DNA from 3 places in the Streptomyces sp. NPDC059255 genome. Region 3 is predicted to be linked to each of the others. Evidence: predicted binding sites of a transcription regulator. Region 3 holds the regulator's gene; each other region holds the start of a gene.
The links. The regulator HrcA, encoded in region 3, represses chaperone genes, less so after heat shock. The targets are predictions, from matches to a motif close to TTNGCACTCNGNNNNNCNGAGTGCNAA.

Region 1 (7,821 bases), on a different contig from region 3:
CAGAGGTCGGTGACCCGGGGCGCGTCCCCGCCCGTCGTCGCCGCGAGGGTGCGGAACCTGGCCGCCCGGTAGGCGGCGACGGAGCCGCGCGTGGCCTGTTCGACGCCGTTCGGCGTGAAGTACATGCGGTACGCGTCCGTCGCGCCGAACTTCGCCACCGCGCGCTGGCGCAGCCGCGCCTGGGCCAGCGCCGCGGAGACCAGCTCGGCGGGGTGGTCGCGGCGCAGCCGGGTCGCGAGCGCGAGTTCGCCGGCCGGGTCGTGGTCGCGCAGCTCGGCGAGGAGGGCCTGGCCCTCGGCGGAGAGCAGCGGCGCGAGAGAAGGGGAGGCGGGGGCGCGGTCGGTCACCCGGTCCATTGTGGGCCAGGCGGGGGATGGTGCGCGCCGGGCGGCGGTGTCGGCCGGGCGGAGCCGCCGGGCGCTGACAGGATGCGGCGCCATGCAGCTAGTAAGACAAAAAGAACAAAAGGAAGTGGTAGGGGTACGGGTCACCTCGGAGGCGCCCCGGAACCTCCGGGCGTCCCGGCGGCGCGGCAAGCGGTGCGTGGCCGCCCTGGCGACGCTGCTCGTCGCCGCGATCGGCTCGGGCTGCGCCTCCGGGACCGGTGACCCGGGGCACTCCGCCTCCGCCGGGCAGGGCCGGCCCGGCGAACAGGGCGAACACGGTGAACATCGCGAACACGGCGAGCACGGCGAGCACGGCCAGGTGGCCTCCGGCGCGCCCGGCGGGCAGCAGGAGGGCGGCGCGGGGACGCTCTCGTACGCCGAGCAGACGCGCCGTACACAGGCCGCGCGCGCCGTCGCGGCGAAGAAGTGGGGACTCGCCAGTACGCCCCTGGCCGCGCCCCCCGCGCCCGCCGTCAAGCCGGAGATCACCAACCGCAAGGGCTTCGAGATCGAGGACGAGGCGGAGGGCGAGAACCTGCCGCCCGTCTTCACCACCGTCCCGGTCAAGGACCGGGTCGTCTTCCTGACGATGGACGACGGTTCGGAGAAGGACCCCGAGCTGCTGCGGATGATGACCGAGCTGAAGATCCCGTACACCGCCTTCCTCAGCGACTACGTCATCAACGACAACTACGGCTACTTCAAGCAGATGCAGGACCGCGGGGTCACCATCCAGAACCACACGCTCAACCACCCCTACCTGCCCGGGCTCTCCTACGAGGAGCAGCGCACGGAGATCTGCGACCAGCAGGACAGGCTGGGCAAGCGGTACGGGAAGCGCCCCACGCTCTTCCGGCCGCCGTACGGCAACTACAACCACGACACGCTGCGCGCCGCCAAGACCTGCGGGGTGCGGGCCGTGCCGCTCTGGACGGCCGAGGCGTACCCCGACCACATGGAGTGGCGCGAATGGGACCGGGACCTGCACCCCGGCGACATCGTCCTCACGCACTTCCGCGGCCGCGAGGACTGGAAGGGCACGATGCCCGACATGATCCGGCACGCGATGAAGGTGATCACGGACAAGGGATACGCCGTGGCCAGGCTGGAAGACTACGTATGAGACCCGGGCACCGGCTGCTGGCCGGAGTGCTGGCGGCCGGTGCCCTCCTCACCGTCGGCTGCGCGCAGTCGGTGGACCCCATCGAACGGCTCGGGCGCAAGGCGGCGCAGCGGGTCGGCCCGCGGGCGTGGCAGGCCCCGCCGATCGCGGGAGTCTCACGGGGACCCGGTGTCGCCGGTGTCCCCGGTGTCGCCGGTGTCCCCGGAATCGCCGGTGTCCCCGGAATCTCCGGTGTCCCCGGTATTCCGCGCGTGGCGGTTCCGGAGCCCGTCTCGCGTGCCGTCGTCGTACGCCGGAGCTGCGGGCGGTCCGCGCCGCCGGGGCGGGCGGGGAAGCGGTGGACGGGGAAGCGGACCGCGAAGTGCCGGGGGCCGGCCCGCCCGGCCCGTGGGGCGGCCGGTGGCGTACCCGGCACGCCGTCCCGCGCACCCGACACGCCGCCTGACGCACCCGGCGCGCGCAGGGCGCCCGACACGCCCGACACGCGCTGACCGCGCCCGAACTCGCGTCCGGAACCATGCCCTCTCCGCTTGCGTTTCCCCCTCGGGGGCTCACGCCGCGACCGTCCGTATTGGCACTCCGCTTGACCGAGTGCTAATCGCGGTCATAGTCTCAGGCCTGGCACTCCCCACTGGAGAGTGCCAAAGCGCGACTGACGGATCCGGCACCCGCGACGACGGGTCCATCTGGTCGCCACCCTCAGACAGTTAACCCCGTGAGATCTCCGAAGGGGGAGGTCGGATCGTGACGACCGCCAGCACCAAGGTTGCCATCAAGCCGCTCGAGGACCGCATTGTGGTCCAGCCGCTCGACGCCGAGCAGACCACGGCCTCTGGCCTGGTTATCCCGGACACCGCCAAGGAGAAGCCCCAGGAGGGCGTCGTCCTGGCTGTGGGCCCGGGCCGTTTCGAGAACGGCGAGCGGCTCCCGCTCGACGTTTCCGTCGGCGATGTCGTTCTGTACAGCAAGTACGGCGGCACCGAGGTGAAGTACAGCGGCGAGGAGTACCTCGTCCTCTCGGCTCGCGACGTGCTCGCGATCATCGAGAAGTAACTCACCGAAGATTTACTTTTGCTTTTGAGCTGCGCCCCTGGCCCCCCTGCGAATGCCGGGTGGACAGGGGCGCAGCTCATTTGAGAGGACAGAGAAGCTCCCATGGCGAAGATCCTGAAGTTCGACGAGGACGCCCGTCGCGCCCTCGAGCGCGGCGTCAACAAGCTTGCCGACACGGTGAAGGTGACGATCGGCCCCAAGGGCCGCAACGTCGTCATCGACAAGAAGTTCGGCGCCCCCACCATCACCAACGACGGCGTCACGATCGCCCGCGAGGTCGAGCTCGACGACCCGTACGAGAACCTCGGCGCCCAGCTCGTGAAGGAGGTGGCGACCAAGACCAACGACATCGCGGGTGACGGCACCACCACCGCCACCGTGCTGGCGCAGGCGCTGGTCCGCGAGGGTCTGCGCAACGTCGCCGCGGGTGCTTCCCCGGCCTCCCTGAAGAAGGGCATCGACGCCGCGGTCAAGGCCGTCTCCGACGAGCTGCTCGCGACCGCCCGCCCGATCGACGACAAGTCCGACATCGCCGCCGTCGCCGCGCTCTCCGCGCAGGACGAGCAGGTCGGCGAGCTCATCGCCGAGGCGATGGACAAGGTCGGCAAGGACGGTGTCATCACCGTCGAGGAGTCCAACACCTTCGGTCTGGAGCTGGACTTCACCGAGGGCATGGCCTTCGACAAGGGCTACCTGTCCCCGTACATGGTGACCGACCAGGAGCGTATGGAGGCCGTCCTCGACGACCCGTACATCCTGATCCACCAGGGCAAGATCGGTTCGATCCAGGACCTGCTCCCGCTGCTGGAGAAGGTCATCCAGGGCGGCAGCTCCAAGCCGCTGCTGATCATCGCCGAGGATGTCGAGGGCGAGGCGCTCTCCACTCTCGTCGTCAACAAGATCCGCGGCACGTTCAACGCCGTCGCGGTCAAGGCCCCCGGCTTCGGTGACCGCCGCAAGGCCATGCTCGGCGACATCGCCACCCTCACCGGTGCGACCGTCATCGCCGAGGAGGTCGGCCTCAAGCTCGACCAGGCCGGTCTGGACGTGCTGGGCTCCGCCCGCCGCGTCACCGTCACCAAGGACGACACGACCATCGTCGACGGTGCGGGTGCCGCCGACGAGATCACCGGCCGCGTCAACCAGATCAAGGCCGAGATCGAGTCCACGGACTCCGACTGGGACCGCGAGAAGCTCCAGGAGCGCCTCGCGAAGCTGGCCGGCGGCGTGTGCGTGATCCGCGTCGGCGCCGCCACCGAGGTGGAGCTGAAGGAGAAGAAGCACCGCCTGGAGGACGCCATCTCCGCGACCCGCGCCGCGGTCGAGGAGGGCATCGTCTCCGGTGGTGGCTCCGCTCTGGTGCACGCCGCCAAGGTGCTGGAGGGCAACCTCGGCAAGGAGGGCGACGAGGCCACCGGTGTCGCGGTCGTCCGCCGCGCCGTCGTCGAGCCGCTGCGCTGGATCGCCGAGAACGCCGGCCTTGAGGGCTACGTCATCACCTCGAAGGTGGCGGACCTGGACAAGGGCCACGGCTTCAACGCCTCCACCGGCGAGTACGTCGACCTGGTGAAGGCCGGCGTCATCGACCCGGTCAAGGTCACGCGCTCCGCCCTGGAGAACGCCGCGTCCATCGCCGCGCTGCTGCTCACGACCGAGACCCTGGTCGTCGAGAAGCCGGCCGAGGACGAGGCCGACGCGGGCCACGGCGGCCACGGCCACAGCCACTGACGTCCTCTGCGGCTTGACCGCCGCCGCTTTCGCGGAGGCGGTCGCCCGTCGCGGGGATTCCCCGGGCGCGGGCCGTGGTGAGAACGGACCTGAGGTGACAAGCAGCCGGGCCCGGTACCCCCTGGAGGGGCGCCGGGCCCGGCTGTCGCCGTGGTGCCATGTCACTGCGGGCCGTACTTGCGCCCCGCCTTCGAGGTGATCCCGCCGAGCAGCCCGCGCGGGGCCAGTTTCGCCGCGCCCATCAGCGCCTTGTACCGCGGATCCGGTACGGACACGGTCTTCCCGCGCGCCAGGTCCGCCAGCGCGGCCGCCACCAGCTTGTCCGCGTCCAGCCACATCCACCCCGGGATGTTGTCCGTGCCCATCCCGGCCCGGTCATGGAACTCGGTCCGCGTGAAACCGGGGCACAGCGCCATCAGCCGCACCCCCGTGCCGGCCAGATCCCGCGCCGCGCCCTGGGTGAACTGCACGACCCACGCCTTCGAGGCGCCGTACGTCCCCCGCGGCAGGAACGCGGCGACCGACGCCACATTGACGACCCCGCCCCGCCCGCGCGTCCGCATCCCCGAGACACCGGCCGACGTCAGCCGCAGCACCGCCTCGCAGTGCACCTTCAGCATCGTCAGCTCGTCCTCCATCGACACGTCGAGGAAACGGCCCTTGCTGCCGAAGCCCGCGTTGTTGACCAGCAGGTCCACCGCGTGAATGCGGTCCGAGAGCCGCTTCTCCACCGCCTCGATCCCGGCGTCCGTGGACAGGTCGGCGGTGAGCACCTCGGCCTCGATGCCGTGCAGATCGTGCAGTTCCGTCGCCTGGTCCCGCAGGCGCTCGGTGTCGCGGGCCACGAGCACGAGATTGTGCCCGTCCGCCGCCAGCCGCCGCGCGAAGGCGGCGCCGATGCCCGCCGTCGAGCCCGTAATCAGAGCAGTCGTCATACGCGCACGGTAATGCCTGTGCCAGGGCGGCCCGGGCCCCGGCGGGGCATGGGGCCTCTCGTCCGGGTCATGCCGGGCCCGCCCGAGCCGGACGGCAGGGCCTACACGAGACCGCCGTGCTTCGCCACATACGCCCGCGCGGCCCGCAACTCCTCCCCGTGCAGCGCCTCCCCGGCGGCGAGGACGCGCGGCAGCAGCTCCCGCTCCGTCGTACTCGCCCGGAACGCCAGGGCCACCGTCACCTCGTGGTCCGGCCGGTGGACCACCTCGATCGGGTCACCCGCGCGGATCTCCCCCGGAGTGATGACCCGCAGATACGCGCCCGTCACCGCCTGCCGCGTGAAGCGCCTGACCCAGCCCGCCTCGCCCAGCCACGCCTGGAACGTACGGCACGGGATCCGCCCGCTCGTCGCCTCCAGCACCACCTCGGAACCGATCCGCCAGCGCTCCCCGATCAGCGCCTCCGTCATGTCGAGGCCCGACGTCGTGAGATTCTCACCGAAACTGCCGTTGGGGAGCGTCCGCCCCAACTCCCGCTCCCAGTGGTCGAGATCCTCCCGCGCGAACGCGTACACCGCCTGGTCGCTGCCGCCGTGATGGCGCAGGTCGCAGACCGCGTCACCGGAGAGCCCGCTCGCCCCCTCGCCCTTGGGGCCCGGGTCGGCCACCCGGACGGGCCCCTCCGCCGGGCGCTTGTCGATACCCGTGAAACCGCCGGGCGCATCCGTGTACTCCACGGACTTCGGCCGTCCCACATTCACGGTCAGAAGCTTCATGGCGCCACGCTAGTCACCCCGGCTCAAGTGATCCACTCATCATGGGGCGGTATCAGTGCCGGGCTCACCGCCGCGGAGGAGGAGACGGCCGCCATCGCCGGGCTGCGCGCGGGCCGGGTAGGGGGCACGGCTCGCGGAGGCCGGCCGGGCCGCGCTCGGCGAACTCGCGGGGGAAGCGTGGATCGCGGGGTGCCCGCGCTGTCGTAGCCAACTCGTCGACGCGTGCGGGGCGGCGGGGTTCACGCCCAGGATCGACTTCGCGACCGACGACTATCCGGCCGTGATCGGGCTGGTCGCCGCGGGGCTCGGGGCGGCGATGCCGCCGGGGCCGGCGATGCGGTCGGTCCGTACGGACGGGGTGCGGGCGCCGACGGTCGAGCCGCCCGTGGAACGGGAGGTCGTCGCGCTCACGCTGCCGGACCTGGCACGGGTCCCGGCGGTCGCGGCCACGCTCGAACAGCTCACGCGCGCGGCGGCACACTGACGCGCACGGTGCGCCGTGAGCCTTCTTGAGGCGCGCGCCTCGTAGCACTGCCCCGCACGGGTACGAGAGGCGTGCAGGAACGTTTCTTCCTTTGGGTGGAGGCTGCGTTCAATCACCCTGCTGATGGCTTCCCGGCCCGGCCCCTCCGGCCTGCCCCGGCCCGGAGCCCGACGGGGCGGAGTGTGCCGTGATCAGCCGGGTGCGGGCCCGTCCCATCAGCTCTTCCCGCTCGTCCTCCGTCAGCCCGCCCCACACTCCGTACGGCTCCCGTACCGCCAGCGCGTGGGCCGCGCACTCCGCGCGGACCGGGCACCGCATGCACACCTCTTTCGCCGAGTTCTCACGCGCGCTTCGTGCCGCGCCCCGTTCCCCCTCCGGGTGGAAGAAGAGCGAACTGTCCACACCGCGGCAGGCGGCGAGCAGCTGCCAGTCCCACAGATCTGCGTTCGGTCCGGGAAGGCGGGAGAAATCTGCCATTGCTCATGTCCCCTTGAAACCGTGCTGAGGCGGATACGCGCCGCTTGGACGCCGGGTACGAGCCCGGCGCGTGCCCGCTCCGGTGCTCCCGACCGTACATCTACTATGTAAGTAGATGTAAATATGACTCATTGCGAATCTAGCTACAGACACCAGCAAAAGGGAAGAAAAGCCGCTAAATGGGGCATGGCTCCGATTGGGTACCGAAAGACTTCCGTCGCTCTCCTCCGTGTGCGTCTCCTCACGGGGAGTGCCGAACCGGGTCGTCAGACCCGTAACTCTTTCGAGTGACCGTCGTTGAGTGTGCGAGGCGGTTGAGAGAATGAGCGATCGGGCACATGTCCGAGAGCGTCAATCGCACAGGTGACGACATGTACCCAGCCTGGAGGCTCAAGGTGACGCGCACTAGCTGCGGAGGACGGTCATGACATCCGTCCTCGTCTGCGACGACTCCCCGCTTGCCCGAGAGGCGCTCCGCCGCGCGGTCGCGACCGTGCCCGGTGTCGAGCGCGTGACGACCGCGGCCAACGGCGAGGAAGTCCTCCGCCGCTGGGGTGCCGATCGGTCGGATCTCATTCTGATGGACGTACGGATGCCCGGTCTCGGCGGGGTCGAGACCGTCCGCCGGCTGCTCTCGGCCGATCCGGGCGCCCGGATCATCATGCTCACGGTCGCGGAGGATCTGGACGGGGTCGCGCTCGCGGTCGCCGCCGGGGCCCGCGGCTATCTGCACAAGGACGCCTCGCGCGCCGAGTTGCGCGCGACGGTCACACAGGCGCTCGCCGACCCGACCTGGCGGCTCGCCCCGCGCCGGCTCCGGTCCGCCGAGATGGGCGCCGCGCCGACGCTCACGGCGCGC
Region 2 (7,821 bases), on a different contig from region 3:
ACGTGAGTTCCGAAGCCCCCGAAAACGTGCGATTCATTCCCATGAGGGAGCAATGTAGGCAAATAGTGAGATGATCCGACGTTACGCCGCGCGTCCGGCCGTGTACTCCGCGATCTCCCGCATCGGCGGGCGCTCCTCCGTGTCCACCGTGTGCGTCCGCGGTACGAAGCCGTCCTCACCCCGCTCGAACTGCGTCAGCAGCGGCCGTACGAGATGGCCCCGCTGGAGCCGCAGCTGCGCCGTACGGTAGATCGCCGCGGCCATCCGCCCCAGCGCCCGGTCGTCCTGGTGGCGGTGGAGCCGTACGCCCACGTCCACCTGGGCCAGCGCGTCGAGCCCCACCGTGTGCAGCGCGTCCACCAGCAGGCCCAGCTCCACGCCGTACCCCACCGGGAAGGGCAGCCGCTCCAGCAGCGAGCGGCGCGCCGCGTACTCCCCGCCCAGCGGCTGGACGAAGCCCGCCAGCCGGGGCCAGTGCAGGTTGAGCAGCGGGCGCGCCACCAGCTCGGTCACCCGCCCGCCCTGGCCGGCCTCCGGCGCCGGCCCCTGGCGCAGCGGGCGGTCGTACATCGCCTTCACGAACTGCACCTCGGGCTCGGTGAGCAGCGGGCCCACGATCCCCGAGACGAAGTCCGGCGAGAACTCCCGCAGATCGGCGTCGACGAAGCACACGATGTCACCGCGCGTCACCAGCAGCGACCGCCACAGCACCTCGCCCTTGCCGGGCAGCGCGGGCAGCCGCGGCAGGATCGTGTCCCGGTGGACGACCCGCGCGCCCGCCGCCGCGGCGACCTCGGCCGTACGGTCGGCGGAGCCGGAGTCGATCACCACCAGCTCGTCGACCAGCCGGACCCGCTCCATCAGCTCGCGCCGGATGACGGCGACTATCGCGCCGACCGTCTCCTGCTCGTCGAGCGCCGGCAGGACCACGCTCACCGTGGCGCCGCGTGCCGCCTTCGCCGCCAGGAGCCGGTCGAGCGTACGGTCCCCCGCCGACCAGGAACGCCTGGTCAGCCAGTGCTCCACCTCTTCCAGCACGTTCGGTACTCCCTGCGCGCGTTCTCTGTCAGGTGCGTGATGTCTCATGGCTCGTACGTCGGCACGCACGCCGGCGTACATGCCGCAACGTGATCCATCTCGCGGTGCGGACGACTATCTCAACCCTCCGCCCCTTCGGTTACAGTCTTGAACAACGCGAATGACCACGGCATGCCGGGGTCAGCACGTGAACAAACACACCGGACCAAGGCTCCGGCGTCATAGCGCTCATCCAGAGGGACTGAGGGAACGGCCCGTTGAAGTCCCGGCAACCCTCCCGCCGACCATGAGGTCACGGTGGGGAAGGTGCCAATTCCGTCTTGTGGCGAAGTACGTCGCGAGGAAGATGAGGAGAAAGGGCCTCGCCATCATGGCTGTGCAGACCGTCCGGAGCGGTACCGACGCGACCGTCGACCTCGGACCCGCCGCCGCGCTCTCGTGCCGCGAATGCGGAGAGCGTTTCGACCTCGGCCCCATCTTCGCCTGTGCGAGCTGTTTCGGGCCGCTCGAAGTCGCGTACGACCTGCCGAGCGGGGACCCCGAAGAGCTGAAGAAGCGCATCGCCGAGGGCCCGGACAACATCTGGCGGTACGCGCCGCTGCTGCCCGTCCCCGCGGACGTCGCCTCGAAGCCCAACATCAACCCGGGTTTCACGAAGCTGGTCAAGGCCGACAACCTCGCCCGTGAGCTGGGCATCACCGGCTCGCTCCACATCAAGGACGACTCCGGCAACCCGACGCACTCCTTCAAGGACCGCGTCGTCGCCATCGCCGTCGAGGCCGCGCGCGCCTTCGGCTTCACCACCCTCTCCTGCTCCTCCACCGGCAACCTCGCGGGCGCCGTCGGCGCCGCGGCGGCCCGCGCCGGTTTCCGCTCCTGCGTGTTCATCCCGCACGACCTGGAGCAGGGCAAGGTCGTCATGGCCGCGGTGTACGGCGGCGACCTGGTCGGCATCGAGGGCAACTACGACGACGTCAACCGCTTCTGCTCCGAGCTCATCGGCGACCCGCTGGGCGAGGGCTGGGGCTTCGTCAACGTCAACCTGCGGCCGTACTACGGAGAGGGCTCCAAGACCCTCGCGTACGAGATCTGCGAGCAGCTCGGCTGGCGGCTGCCGGACCAGATCGTCATCCCGATCGCCTCCGGATCGCAGCTCACGAAGATCGACAAGGGGCTCCAGGAGCTGATCAGGCTGGGGCTCGTCGAGGACCGCCCCTACAAGATCTTCGGCGCCCAGGCCGAGGGCTGCTCGCCGGTCTCCACCGCCTTCAAGGCCGGGCACGACGTCGTACGGCCGCAGAAGCCGGACACCATCGCCAAGTCCCTGGCGATCGGCAACCCGGCCGACGGACCGTACGTCCTGGACATCGCCCGGCGCACCGGCGGCGCGGTGGAGGACGTGAACGACGAGCAGATCGTCGACGCGATCAAGCTGCTGGCGCGCACCGAGGGCATCTTCGCCGAGACCGCGGGCGGGGTGACCGTCGGCGTGACGAAGAAGCTCATCGAGGCCGGCGTCCTCGACCCGGCCCTCACCACGGTCGTCCTCAACACCGGTGACGGGCTCAAGACGCTGGACGCCGTGGCGCCGACGACCGGTCCGACGGCGACGATCCGCCCGAGCCTCGACGCGTTCCGCGAAGCCGGTCTTGCCGCGAGCTGATCACGCGGCCAAGCTGACCCCGCTGACGAACCGAGTGATCCGTCAGGCCGATCACCCGCTCCGACTCCGACTTCGCAGAAAGGTCCCATCATGAGCGTCAAGGTCCGTATCCCCACCATCCTCCGCACCTACACCGCCGGCCAGGCCGAAGTCCCCGCGGAGGGCGCGAACCTCTCCGAGGTCATCCAGTCCCTGGAGACGAGCCACCCGGGCATCGCCGCGCGCGTCCTGGACGACGAGGGCAAGCTGCGCCGCTTCGTGAACGTGTACGTGAACGACGACGACGTCCGCTTCGAGCAGGGCCTGGAGACGGCCACCCCGGCGGGCGCGGGCATCTCCATCATCCCGGCGGTCGCCGGAGGCTGACACAGCCGCGCTCCGTAAGGGAAACGGTCCTCTCCGCGACAGAAGCGGAGGGGGCCGTTCTACATGGTTGAGCACGGTAGAGTAAGGGAACGCCCCGCCGTCGCCCGCTCCCAACGCGAGCGAGAACGCGACAACATGAGGGCAAAGTCCTGGCGCCGTATGTGGTGTACGTACCCTTTGCCCGGCCCGACTTGCCCCGGAACGCAGTGGATTCAGCACTATGCGTGTTCGGCCATGCCCAGATTTCTCGTCCGATTGACCTGTTGCAGAGGGCAGTTGGGCAGATACATTCAGCCGCGGTCGACGCGTTCCGGCGCGAAGTGTGGCCCCGTCCAAGGGCCAGTAATAGGGGAGTTGGCATGGCTCAGGGCACCGTCAAGTGGTTCAACGCGGAGAAGGGCTACGGCTTCATCGCGGTCGACGGTGGTGCGGATGTATTCGTCCACTACAGCGCGATCCAGATGGACGGTTACCGCACCCTTGAAGAAGGTCAGCGAGTGGAGTTCGAGATCTCGCAGGGCCAGAAGGGTCCGCAGGCGGACATGGTCAAGCTCGCCGTCTGATCCCGGCGCGATCGGCCACCGACGCACTCACGTACGCAGTCAGTACGCACTCTGCACCCACTCACGCATGAGGGGCCCGTATCCCGCACCGGGATACGGGCCCCTCATGCGTGTCCCCTCGGCTCCGGTCGGCTCCGGGGGCGAAGTCCTCAGGCCCTTGCGCCCACCCGCCACCCCTCGATGACCCCTGTAGGCGCTTGCACTCTCATGGGTCGAGTGCTAATTATTGGCGTTAGCACTCTGCGAGTGAGAGTGACAACTTAAGGACCGGGTCGGTGAGGCCCGAAGAGTCGGTGGGGCAAGGAACCAGCGACTCTCAGGCCGTCCGTCGCGGGCGCCAGCGCGGTCCGGAGCAATCCTTCCCCAAGCTCTCAACTGCGTTCGAGCAGGGGAGACCCCATCCGTCCGGGAGGACCACTTCACATGGCCAAGATCATCGCGTTCGACGAGGAGGCACGGCGCGGTCTCGAGCGCGGGATGAACCAGCTCGCCGACGCCGTCAAGGTCACCCTTGGTCCCAAGGGCCGCAACGTCGTCCTCGAGAAGAAGTGGGGCGCCCCCACGATCACCAACGATGGTGTTTCCATCGCCAAGGAGATCGAGCTCGAGGACCCGTACGAGAAGATCGGCGCCGAGCTGGTCAAGGAAGTCGCCAAGAAGACGGACGACGTCGCCGGTGACGGTACGACCACCGCGACCGTCCTCGCCCAGGCGCTCGTCCGCGAGGGCCTGCGCAACGTGGCGGCCGGCGCCAACCCGATGGCCCTCAAGCGCGGCATCGAGAAGGCCGTCGAGGCCGTCTCCGGCGCCCTGCTGGAGCAGGCCAAGGACGTGGAGACCAAGGAGCAGATCGCTTCGACGGCCTCCATCTCCGCCGCTGACACGCAGATCGGCGAGCTCATCGCCGAGGCGATGGACAAGGTCGGCAAGGAAGGCGTCATCACCGTCGAGGAGTCGCAGACCTTCGGACTTGAGCTTGAGCTCACCGAGGGCATGCGCTTCGACAAGGGCTACATCTCGGCGTACTTCGCCACGGACATGGAGCGTATGGAGGCGTCGCTCGACGACCCGTACATCCTGATCGCCAACTCCAAGATCGGCAGCGTGAAGGACCTCCTTCCCCTGCTGGAGAAGGTCATCCAGTCCGGCAAGTCGCTGCTGATCATCGCCGAGGACGTCGAGGGCGAGGCCCTGTCGACCCTGGTCGTCAACAAGCTCAAGGGCACCTTCAAGTCCGTCGCCGTCAAGGCTCCGGGCTTCGGTGACCGCCGCAAGGCGATGCTGAACGACATCGCCATCCTCACCGGCGGCACGGTCATCTCCGAGGAGGTCGGCCTCAAGCTGGAGAACGCCGGTCTCGACCTGCTCGGCCGCGCCCGCAACGTCGTCATCACCAAGGACGAGACGACCATCGTCGACGGTGGCGGCGACAGCGACCAGGTCGCGGGACGGGTCAGCCAGATCCGCGCCGAGATCGAGAACAGCGACTCGGACTACGACCGCGAGAAGCTCCAGGAGCGCCTCGCGAAGCTGGCCGGCGGCGTAGCCGTCATCAAGGCCGGCGCCGCGACCGAGGTCGAGCTCAAGGAGCGCAAGCACCGCATCGAGGACGCGGTGCGCAACGCCAAGGCCGCCGTCGAGGAGGGCATCGTCGCCGGTGGTGGCGTGGCTCTGCTCCAGGCTGCCTCGGTCTTCGAGAAGCTCGAGCTGACGGGCGACGAGGCGACCGGCGCGCAGGCCGTCAAGCTCGCGCTGGAGGCTCCGCTCAAGCAGATCGCCGTCAACGCTGGTCTTGAGGGCGGCGTCGTCGTCGAGAAGGTCCGCAACCTGACGGTCGGTCACGGCCTGAACGCCGCGACCGGCGAGTACGTCGACATGATCGCCGAGGGCATCATCGACCCGGCGAAGGTCACGCGTTCCGCGCTGCAGAACGCCGCGTCCATCGCCGCGCTGTTCCTCACCACCGAGGCCGTCATCGCCGACAAGCCGGAGAAGGCCGGCGCGGCCCCGGCCGGCGGCGGCATGCCGGGCGGTGACATGGACTTCTGATCCACCCGAGGCCGCCCGGACGCCCGCCGCGTCCGGTCGGCCGACCGGTTGATCGACCGTCCTGAACCGAGGGCGGCACCTCTTGGACCCGACCGGGCCGAAGAGGTGCCGCCCTCGGTGTTTTCCGCGTCAGCTCACGGCGTCAGCTCACCGCGGCGGCGAACATGCCGACCTCGTACGAGCCGCCCCGCTGGTGCACGATCACGGCGAGCCGGTTGGCCGCGTTGATCAGGGCGACCAGGGAGACCAACGCGGCGGTCTGGTCGTCGTCGTAGTGCTCGCGCACCCGCGCCCAGGTCTCGTCGGACACGCCCTGGTGGGCGTCGGCGAGCCGGGTGCCCTCCTCGGCGAGCGCCAGCGCGGCCTGCTCGGCCTCGGTGAACACGGTGGACTCGCGCCAGGCGGCGACCAGGCTGAGCCGGACCGCGGTCTCACCGGCCGCCGCGGCCTCCTTGGTGTGCATGTCGATGCAGTGCCCGCAGCCGTTGATCTGGCTGGCGCGCAGCGACACCAGCTCCTGCGTGGCGGCCGGCAGCGACGACTGGTGGATCACCAGGGCGGCACCGGCGAACCGCTTGGCGAACTTGCCGGCGACCGGGTTCTCGAACAGATTGAATCGGGCGTCCATCACAGGATCCTCACTCGTGGTGTTGCACTGGATGAACACGAGATGCCGGCGGCCCGCCCCCTGTGACAGGACGGCCATGTGACGTACGCCACCGCTCGCGGGTGTCACAGAGCCGCGGGGACCGGCGTCTTGTGCGCGGGGCACCCGTCCGGAGCGAACAGGCAGGAGCAGCCGGTGAGGAACGAGCACGGCGAGCACGGCGGCCACGGCGAGCACGGCCGGCCGGGGGAGCAGGGGGAGCAGGGGGAGCAGGGGGAGCAGGGGGAACCGGCGGACGGGCGGCGCGCGGATCCCGCCACCGAAGCGTTCGTCGCCCATCGCAACCTGCTCTTCACCGTCGCCTACGAGATGCTCGGCTCCGCCGCCGACGCGGAGGACGTCCTCCAGGAGACCTGGCTGCGCTGGGCGGGCGTCGACCCCGGCACGGTGCGGGAGCCGCGCGCGTATCTGGTCCGGATCACCACCCGTCAGGCGCTGAGCCGGCTGCGTACGCTCGGCCGCCGCAAGGAGTCCTACGTCGGCACCTGGCTGCCCGAGCCGCTGCTCACCGCGCCCGACGTGGCCGAGGACGTCGAGCTGGCCGACAGCGTCTCGATGGCGATGCTGCTGGTGATGGAGACGCTCACGCCGACGGAGCGGGCGGTGTTCGTGCTGCGCGAGGTGTTCGACCTCGGATACGACGAGATCGCCGAGGCCGTCGGGAAGAGCCCGACGGCGGTCCGTCAGATCGCGCACCGGGCCCGGGCCCATGTCGCGGCGCGCCGTCCGCGCGGGACCGTGTCCCAGGCCGAGACCCGGAACGCGCTCGACGCGTTCACGCGGGCGGTCGAGACGGGCGATCTCCAGGGCCTGGTCGACATCCTCGCGCCGGACGTCGTCCTCCTCGGCGACGGCGGCGGCATCAAACAGGCCGTCCTGCGGCCCGTCGTGGGGGCCGACAAGGTGGCCCGCCTGCTCACGCACGGCCTCGGCAGGGTCACCGCGGCGACGCTGCGGCCGGCCCAGGTCAACGCCTGCCCGGCGCTGATCGTCCAACTCGACGGCGAGATGGACACGGTCATGGCGGTGCGCATCGACGACGGCCTCATCACCGGGCTCTACGCGGTGCGCAACCCCGAGAAGCTGTCGCACATGCGGCGGGAGACCGCCCTGCGCCGCTGAGCCCCGCGCCGCCGGGTACCGGGCGGGGAAAGCCGCTCCCAGGATTGCCGTCGAGGCTCAGCGCGTGCCCGAGTTCGTGCGTGGTGGTGTTGCGGACCCACTGGTCGTACGTGGAACCGGCATCCCGGTCGAGGGTCCTCGCATTCACCTGGATCTTGAAGATCCGATTGATGTGGCAGGACCCGGAAGGCGAATGTATTCCGTACCGTCTCGCGCTGTGGCGAGCGGCGGTGAAGGACGACTTCGCGCTCGGCTTACGCCCGGTCTTCGCCCCGGCGCCCGCGTTGTTCCAGTTCGATCGGCCGGTTTTGAAGTACGTGACTCATTGGTCGTCGATGCCGGCGGTCTTGACA
Region 3 (7,821 bases):
TGAGGCAACCTTCGAAGGGCCCGCCTACCGCCCGTTGAACGCTGCCTTCGGGGGCGAGAACAGCCCCTGCCGCCCTGGCCGACCGCGCCCGCCCGGGGGCAAACCCCCGGGCGGGCGGCCGGACAAGCCCGCCTACCGCCCGTTGAACGCGTCCTTCAGACGCGAGAACAACCCCTGCTGCCCTGGCTGGAACTGGCCCGTGGGCCGTTCCTCGCCGCGGAGCTGGGCCAGTTCGCGCAGCAGGCGCTCCTGCTCCGGGTCCATCTTCGTCGGGGTCATCACCTCGACGTGGACGATCAGGTCGCCCCGGCCACCGCCGCGGAGGTGCGTGATGCCGCGGCCGTGCAGCGGGATCGACTGGCCGGACTGCGTGCCGGGCCGTACGTCGATCTCCTCCACGCCGTCCAGCGTCTCCAGCGGGCACTTCGTGCCCAGCGCCGCCGCGGTCATCGGGATCGTCACCGTGCAGTGCAGATCGTCGCCGCGCCGCTGGAACGTCGCGTGCGGGACCTCGTGGATCTCCACGTACAGGTCACCGGCGGGGCCGCCGCCCGGGCCGACCTCGCCCTCGCCCGCGAGCTGGATCCGGGTGCCGTTGTCGACGCCCGCGGGGATCTTGACCGTGAGCGTACGGCGGGAGCGGATCCGGCCGTCGCCCGCGCACTCGGGGCAGGGCGTCGGCACGACCGTACCGAAGCCCTGGCACTGCGGGCAGGGCCGCGAGGTCATGACCTGGCCCAGGAAGGAGCGGGTGACCTGCGACACCTCACCGCGGCCGCGGCACATGTCGCAGGTCTGGGCGGAGGTGCCGGGCGCGGCGCCCTCGCCCGAGCAGGTCGTGCAGACGATCGCCGTGTCGACCTGGATGTCCTTGGTCGTGCCGAAGGCCGCCTCGTTGAGGTCGATCTCCAGCCGGATCATCGCGTCCTGGCCGCGCCGCGTCCGCGAGCGCGGGCCGCGCTGCGACGCCGTACCGAAGAACGCGTCCATGATGTCCGAGAAGTTGCCGAAGCCGCCGGCTCCGAACCCTCCCGCGCCGCCGCCCCCGTTGGAGGACAGCGGGTCGCCGCCGAGGTCGTAGACCTGCTTCTTCTGCGGGTCCGACAACACCTCGTACGCGGCGTTGATCTCCTTGAAGCGCTCTTGCGTCTTGGGATCGGGATTGACATCCGGGTGCAGCTCGCGCGCGAGTCTGCGGAATGCCTTCTTGATCTCGTCCTGAGATGCGTCGCGGCGCACGCCGAGTACGGCGTAGTAGTCCGTGGCCACTTACGACTCCGCCAGGATCTGTCCGACGTAACGTGCCACTGCGCGTACCGCTCCCATCGTTCCGGGGTAGTCCATGCGGGTCGGTCCGACCACGCCGAGTTTGGCGACTGCCTCGTCGCCCGAACCGTAGCCGACCGCGACGACGGACGTGGAGTTGAGGCCCTCGTGGGCGTTCTCGTGCCCGATACGTACGGTCATGCCGGGGTCCGCGGCCTCGCCGAGCAGCTTGAGGAGCACCACATGCTCCTCCAGCGCCTCCAGCACCGGCCGGATGGTCAGAGGAAAGTCGTGTCCGAAGCGGGTGATGTTGGCGGTTCCGCCGATCATCAGCCGCTCCTCGGTCTCCTCGACCAGGGTTTCCAGCAGGGTCGCGAGAACCGCCGACACGGTCCCCCGGTCCTCCTGCTCGAAGGAGTCGGGCAGGTCCTGCACGAGTTGCGGGACGTCCGTGAAGCGGCGTCCGACGATCCGGCTGTTGAGCCGGGCCCGCAGATCGGCGAGAGAGGTCTCGCCGAACGGCGCGGGGCAGTCGACCAGGCGCTGCTCGACCCGTCCGGTGTCCGTGATCAGGACGAGCATCAGCCGGGCGGGCGCGAGCGCCAGCAGCTCCACGTGCCGCACCGTCGAACGGGTCAGCGAGGGGTACTGGACGACGGCCACCTGCCGGGTGAGCTGCGCGAGCAGCCGCACCGTACGGCCCACGACGTCGTCGAGATCCACGGCGCCGTCCAGCAGGTTCTGGATGGCGCGGCGCTCCGGCAGGGACAGGGGCTTGACCCCGGCCAGCCGGTCGACGAAGAGGCGGTAGCCCTTGTCGGTCGGGATGCGCCCGGCGCTGGTGTGCGGCTGGGCGATGAAGCCCTCGTCCTCCAGCACCGCCATGTCGTTGCGCACGGTCGCCGGGGAGACACCCAGTTTGTGCCGCTCGGTGAGTGCCTTGGAGCCGACGGGCTCCTCGGTGCCGACGTAGTCCTGGACGATCGCGCGCAACACCTCGAGTCTGCGTTCGCTGAGCATGGCGCACACCTCCCGATGTCGTCCGTCGTCCTTCGCCCGCCGCGGCGCTCATTGGCACTCGTTCCTGCGGAGTGCCAGCGCTCCCGGTTCAGTGTACGGCCGTAAGGCGTATCCCGAGCAAGAGCGGCCGACCAGGCTACCCGGCGGATCCGGGCGGATCCCGGCGCCGGATGTCAGTGCTCTCCCGTAGCGTCCCGGTATGGACGTCCGTTGGGAAGAGTACGGGTGGGAGCGGCTGGCCCCCGGAGTGGGCCGCAGACGCCTGCCGGGGTGGGACGCGACCGTCGGTCTGGTGGCCGGGGAGCGGGGCGCGCTGCTCTACGACACGGGGTCGACGCTGCGGGAGGGCGCCGAACTCCGGGCGCAGACGCGGGCGCTGCTCGGCGGCCGGCGCGTGACGCATGTCGCATTCAGCCATCCGCATTTCGATCATGTGCTCGGGGCGGCGGCGTTCTCCGGGGTGGCGGTCTACGGGGCGGTGGGGACGGCGGAGCTGCTGTCCGGGGGCGGCGCGGGCCGCCCCGCCGGGAGCCTCTACGAGGAGGCTGTGCGGGAGGGTGTCGCGGAGGCGGAGGCGGCCGAGGCGGTGGACCTGCTGGTACGGCCGGGGCACGCGGTGTGCGGGGAGCTGACGCTGGACCTGGGCGGCGGGCGGCGGGTGCTGCTGGCGAACGTCGGCCCGGGGCACACCGCGCACGACCTGGCGCTGCTGGTGCCGGGGGCGGAGGCGGGCGGGGAGCCTCCCGGCGCCCCGGCGGTGGTCTTCTGCGGGGACCTGGTGGAGGAGTCGGGCGAGCCTCAGGCGGGCCCCGACGCGGTCCCGGCGCGCTGGCCCGCCGCCCTGGACCGGCTGCTGGCGCTGGGCGGCGGGGACGGGGCGGTGTACGTACCGGGGCACGGGGCGGTGGTGGACGCGGCGTTCGTACGGGCGCAACGGGACGCGCTGGCGGCGCGGTTCGGCGGGTCGGGGCCGCCCGCGTAGCCCGGCGGGCGACCCCCGCATATCGTCGTGCGCATGCGCAGCTACAGCCCCGATCTGACGCCCCCGTGGAAGAAGTCCACGCCCGCGCCGGAGGTCCCCGCCGAACCCGATCTGGTGGTCGAGGAGGTGACGACGGGCTTCTGCGGTGCGGTGATCCGCTGCGAGAAGACCGCCGAGGGGCCGACGGTCACGCTGGAGGACCGGTTCGGCAAGCACCGGGTCTTCCCGATGGTGGCGCGCGGCTTCCTGCTGGAGGGCCGGCCGGTGACGCTGGTCCGCCCTCGGCCGGGCGGCCCGGGCGGGGGCGCCGCGCGTCCGGCCGCCCCGGCCCGTACGGCCTCGGGCTCGGTCGCGGTGCCGGGCGCCCGGGCGCGGGTGGCCAGGGCGGGCCGGATCTATGTGGAGGGGCGGCACGACGCGGAGCTGGTGGAGAAGGTCTGGGGCGACGATCTGCGCATCGAGGGCGTGGTCGTGGAGTACCTGGGCGGTATCGACGATCTCCCTGCGGTGGTGGCGGAGTTCGGCCCCACGCCGGACGCGCGGCTCGGCGTGCTGGTCGACCATCTCGTGCCCGGCTCGAAGGAGTCCCGTATCGCGGCGGCGGCGGGCGGCGCGGATGTCGCGGACGTCTTGGTGCTGGGCCACCCGTACATCGACGTCTGGGAGGCGGTGAAGCCGTCCTCGGTGGGCATCGGGGCCTGGCCGAAGGTGCCGAGGGGCGAGGACTGGAAGACGGGCGTGTGCGAGGCGCTGGGCTGGCCCGCGAACACGGGGGCGGCGTGGCAGGCGATCCTGTCCCGCGTGCACTCCTACCGGGACCTGGAGCCGGCGCTGCTGGGCCGGGTGGAGGAGCTGATCGACTTCGTCACGGTCGGCGGGGCGGCCTGAACGGCTGGGGCGGGGCGGCCTGAGCGGCCGCGCCCGCGATCCGCACCCGCAATCCGCAATCCGCAGCGGTTCACCCTGGCGGGTGATCAGTCCACCAGGTCCCTGACGACGGCGTCCGCCAAGAGGCGGCCCTTCAGCGTCAGCACCGCGCGACCCGTCTCGTACGGCTCCCGCGCGAGCAGTCCTTCGGAGAGGGCGCGGGCGGCGGCGGTCAGGCCGGCCGGGCGGAGGAGGGACAGGGGGCAGCCGTCGGCCAGGCGCAGTTCCAGCAGGACGCGCTCCACCCTGCGGTCCTCGTCGGTGAGGAGTTCGCGGCCCGCGCCCGGGGAGCGGCCCTCCGCGAGGGCCTGGGCGTACGCGCCGGGGTGCTTCACGTTCCACCAGCGCACACCGCCGACGTGGCTGTGGGCGCCGGGGCCCGCGCCCCACCAGTCCGCACCGCGCCAGTACAGCTCGTTGTGGAGGCAGCGCGCCTGCTCCGTGGTGGCCCAGTTGGACACCTCGTACCAGGAGAAGCCCGCCTCCGCGAGCACCCGGTCCGCGATGAGGTAGCGGTCCGCGTGCTCGTCGTCGTCCGTCATGGGCACCTCGCCGCGCCGGATCCGGCGGGCGAGCCCGGTGCCCTCCTCGACGATCAGCGCGTACGCCGAGATGTGGTCGGGGCCCGCGCCCACCGCCGCCGCGAGGGTGTCGCGCCAGTCGGCGTCGGTCTCCCCCGGTGTGCCGTAGATCAGGTCGAGGTTGACGTGCTCGAACCCGGCGGCGCGGGCCTCCGCGACGCACGCCTCGGGGCGGCCCGGGGTGTGCGTACGGTCGAGGACCTTCAGGACGTGCTGCTTGGCGCTCTGCATGCCGAAGGAGATCCGGTTGAAGCCGCCTTCGCGCAGGGCGGCGAGGTACGCCGGGTCCACGGACTCCGGGTTCGCCTCCGTGGTGATCTCGGCGTCGTCCGCGAGACCGAACTCGTCGCGGACCGTCCCCAGCATCCGTACGAGGTCCCCGGCGGCGAGCAGGGTCGGAGTGCCGCCGCCGACGAAGACCGTACGGACCCGGCGCGGGTCGTCGCCGAGGACCTTCCTGGCCAGCCTGACCTCGTCGGCGAGGGTGTCGGCGTAGTTGTCGCGGGAGGCCAGCACGCCGCCGGAGCCGCGCAGCTCGGTCGCCGTGTAGGTGTTGAAGTCGCAGTAGCCGCAGCGGGTCGCGCAGTACGGAACGTGCAGGTAGAAGCCGAGCGGCCGGTCCGCCGCGCCCGCCAGGGCGTGCCGGGGCAGCGCGCCGGTCTCGGGCATGGGGTCGCCGTCGGGCAGTGCGGAAGGCATGCCCCCAGTGTCCCGTACGGGACGGACCCGGCGGGACGCGCGGGCCGGAAGCGGTTACGAACCGGAGGCGGGGGCGGTACGGGCCGGGGCGAGCGGCGCGCTGTGGGGCGCTGTGGGCCGGGGATTCGGGGCGCGCCCCGAATCCCCGGCCCGTACCGCTCCGTGTCACTCCGCCTGGAGCACCAGCAGCGCCAGGTCGTCCCCCGGCGGCGTCTCCGCGAATTCGTGCACCGCGCGCCGGATCCGCTCCGCGACGCCCTGCGCCGTCAGCCCCGCGCACCCCGCCAGGGCGCGGGCGAGCCCGTCGCCGTCGTCCAGCATCCGGCGGCCCGAGCGGCGCTCCGTGACCCCGTCGGTGACGCAGAGCAGCGTGTCACCGGGTTCCAGGTCGAAGGTGCTGCTCTCGTACGCGACGGACTCGACCACCCCGAGCAGCAGCTGCGGCTCCGCGGCGGGCCGTACGGTGCCGTCCGGCCGCAGCAGCAGCGGCAGGGGGTGGCCGGCGCTGGCGAGGGTGCACCGTACGCCCGTGCCGTCCGGCCGGGGCGTCAGCTCGCCGTACAGCAGCGACAGGAAACGGGCCTGGCGGCCCTCGGGGAGCCCGGGAGACGCCTGCGGGGCTCCCGATGGGGCGCCGGTCCCTCCGGCCGCCACAGCGGCCATCAGGGACGCCGACTCGGCCGCCTCCGTCGCGTCGTCGAGCAGCAGCCGGTTGAGGCGGTCGAGGACCGCGCCGACGCCGTACCCCTCGCGGGCGAGCAGCCGCAGCCAGGGGCGGGCGAGGCCGGTCACGACGGCGGCTTCGGGACCGCTGCCCTGGACGTCGCCGAGCATGAAGCACCAGCGGTCGTCCGGCGGGCAGGGGAAGACGTCGTAGAAGTCGCCGCCCGCGAGCCCGTCGTCGCTCGGTTCGTACACGAGGGAGCTGGTGACGCCCGGGATGCGCGCCACCTGGCTGGGCAGCAGCCCGCGCTGGAGGACACGGCTGATGGTGACCTGGCGGGCATAGCGGCGGGCCGCGCCGATGCCCAGGGCGACGCGCCGGGCGAAGTCCTCGACGAGGGAGGTCACCTCGCCGGGGACGGTGCGATGTCCGGGGCGGCCGATCATGAGTGTGCCCAGGGAGCGGCCGTTCGCGACGAGCCGGCAGGCGAGCGCCGCGCCCTCCACGGCCACGTACTCCGCCGCCCCTCCCGCCGCCGCCTCCGCGTCCTCCGCCGCCCCCGCCGCGTCCTCCGCCGTTTCTTCTTCCGGCGGTCCCGCGGTCCCCGTCGTCTCCAGGGCGGGCCAGGGCACCGGTACCGGCGTGGCGTACGGCGGGGCCGGAAGCCGGGGCGGCTCCTTCTCCAGCGCCGTGCGCAGCGGCTCGATCCGGGACTCGTCGGCGTGCCAGACGCGGGCGAGCCGGGGCGCCGCGGCCGCCTGGGCGTCCTCCCCGTCCAGCCAGACGGCGCACCAGTCGGCGAGGCGGGGCACCAGCAGCTGGCCGGCGAGCGCCGCGACGAGGTCCTCGTCGAGCTGCCCCGCGAGCAGTTCGGACGCCTCGGCGAGGAAGGAGTGCGCGCCCCCGCCGGCCCATTCCGGGTCGTCGCGGACCGTGCGCCGGGCCGCCGGGGCGGCGAGGCCGGCAGCACTCGGCCCGCGCCGGGCCGCCGGCTCGGCCGCGCCCCGGCCGGGGCCCGCGTCCCGGCCTTCGAGGGGGAGCCGGGCCCAGACGGTCTTGAGGCCGGAGCGGTAGGTGATGCCCCAGCGTTCGGCGAGCGCGGAGACGAGTTGCAGCCCGCGGCCGTACTCGGGGGTGCCTGTCCCGGACGGCGGCGCTCCGTTCGGGTCGCTCTGCACGGGCCGCGCGGGATGGTGGTCGGAGACTTCGAGGACGAGCGCGGCCCGTTCGTCGGGGGCCGGCACCTCGGAGGTGTCCCCGGCGCCGTCCCCGGCAGGATCCTCCGGAGCGTCCGCGGAGGGGACTTCGAGCCGGCAGAGCAGTTCGACGGTGGTGCCCGCGTGCACGACCGCGTTGGTGACGAGTTCGTCGACGATCAGCACCGCGTCGTCCGCGAGCAGATCGGTGCTGTGCTTGCCCGGGGAGCAGCATGTTTCCCCCTGGCAGAAGGTGCAGGTGGCGAGCAGCCCGAGGCGGGTCCAGTCCGCGAGCGCCGCGCGTGCGAAGCGGCGTGCGGCGGACGGGGCGAGCGGGTTGCCGGGCAGACTGGTACGGGAGATGGACCGCGCGTCCCTCCGTAACGGCACCTGGGGTGCCGGACGGTGGCGGGTTTCGCGCGGGATCGGAATGGGCCCCACTGCGGCTCCTGATCCGGTTCTGGCGTTGTGCCGCTTACGATCCCG

Region 1: the regulator HrcA is predicted to act here: its motif matches at 2,081-2,107, upstream of groES (co-chaperone GroES).
Region 2: the regulator HrcA is predicted to act here: its motif matches at 3,863-3,889, upstream of groL (chaperonin GroEL).

The regions. Positions count from the first base shown of each region.
Region 1 covers NZ_JBHYZP010000006.1:219,300-227,120, forward strand. Annotated here, with positions in the region: gene ACFXKG_RS11430 (SAM-dependent methyltransferase) at 1-356, opposite strand, end outside; gene ACFXKG_RS11435 (polysaccharide deacetylase family protein) at 439-1,509, shown strand; gene ACFXKG_RS11440 (hypothetical protein) at 1,506-2,000, shown strand; gene groES (co-chaperone GroES) at 2,254-2,562, shown strand; gene groL (chaperonin GroEL) at 2,665-4,290, shown strand; gene ACFXKG_RS11455 (SDR family oxidoreductase) at 4,452-5,225, opposite strand; gene ACFXKG_RS11460 (MOSC domain-containing protein) at 5,327-6,001, opposite strand; partial or broken gene ACFXKG_RS11465 (LysR substrate-binding domain-containing protein) at 6,123-6,485, shown strand; gene ACFXKG_RS11470 (WhiB family transcriptional regulator) at 6,594-6,962, opposite strand; gene ACFXKG_RS11475 (response regulator transcription factor) at 7,387-7,821, shown strand, end outside.
Region 2 covers NZ_JBHYZP010000009.1:50,001-57,821, forward strand. Annotated here, with positions in the region: gene ACFXKG_RS14015 (hypothetical protein) at 1-37, opposite strand, end outside; gene ACFXKG_RS14020 (glucosyl-3-phosphoglycerate synthase) at 82-1,038, opposite strand; SAM riboswitch class I at 1,264-1,391, shown strand; gene thrC (threonine synthase) at 1,409-2,701, shown strand; gene ACFXKG_RS14030 (MoaD/ThiS family protein) at 2,792-3,067, shown strand; gene ACFXKG_RS14035 (cold-shock protein) at 3,427-3,630, shown strand; gene groL (chaperonin GroEL) at 4,054-5,679, shown strand; gene ACFXKG_RS14045 (carboxymuconolactone decarboxylase family protein) at 5,822-6,307, opposite strand; gene ACFXKG_RS14050 (RNA polymerase sigma-70 factor) at 6,482-7,468, shown strand; gene ACFXKG_RS14055 (hypothetical protein) at 7,639-7,821, shown strand, end outside.
Region 3 covers NZ_JBHYZP010000015.1:80,030-87,850, reverse strand. Annotated here, with positions in the region: gene dnaJ (molecular chaperone DnaJ) at 133-1,269, opposite strand; gene hrcA (heat-inducible transcriptional repressor HrcA) at 1,270-2,286, opposite strand; gene ACFXKG_RS19255 (MBL fold metallo-hydrolase) at 2,486-3,268, shown strand; gene ACFXKG_RS19250 (DUF3097 domain-containing protein) at 3,302-4,156, shown strand; gene hemW (radical SAM family heme chaperone HemW) at 4,243-5,475, opposite strand; gene ACFXKG_RS19240 (SpoIIE family protein phosphatase) at 5,641-7,776, opposite strand.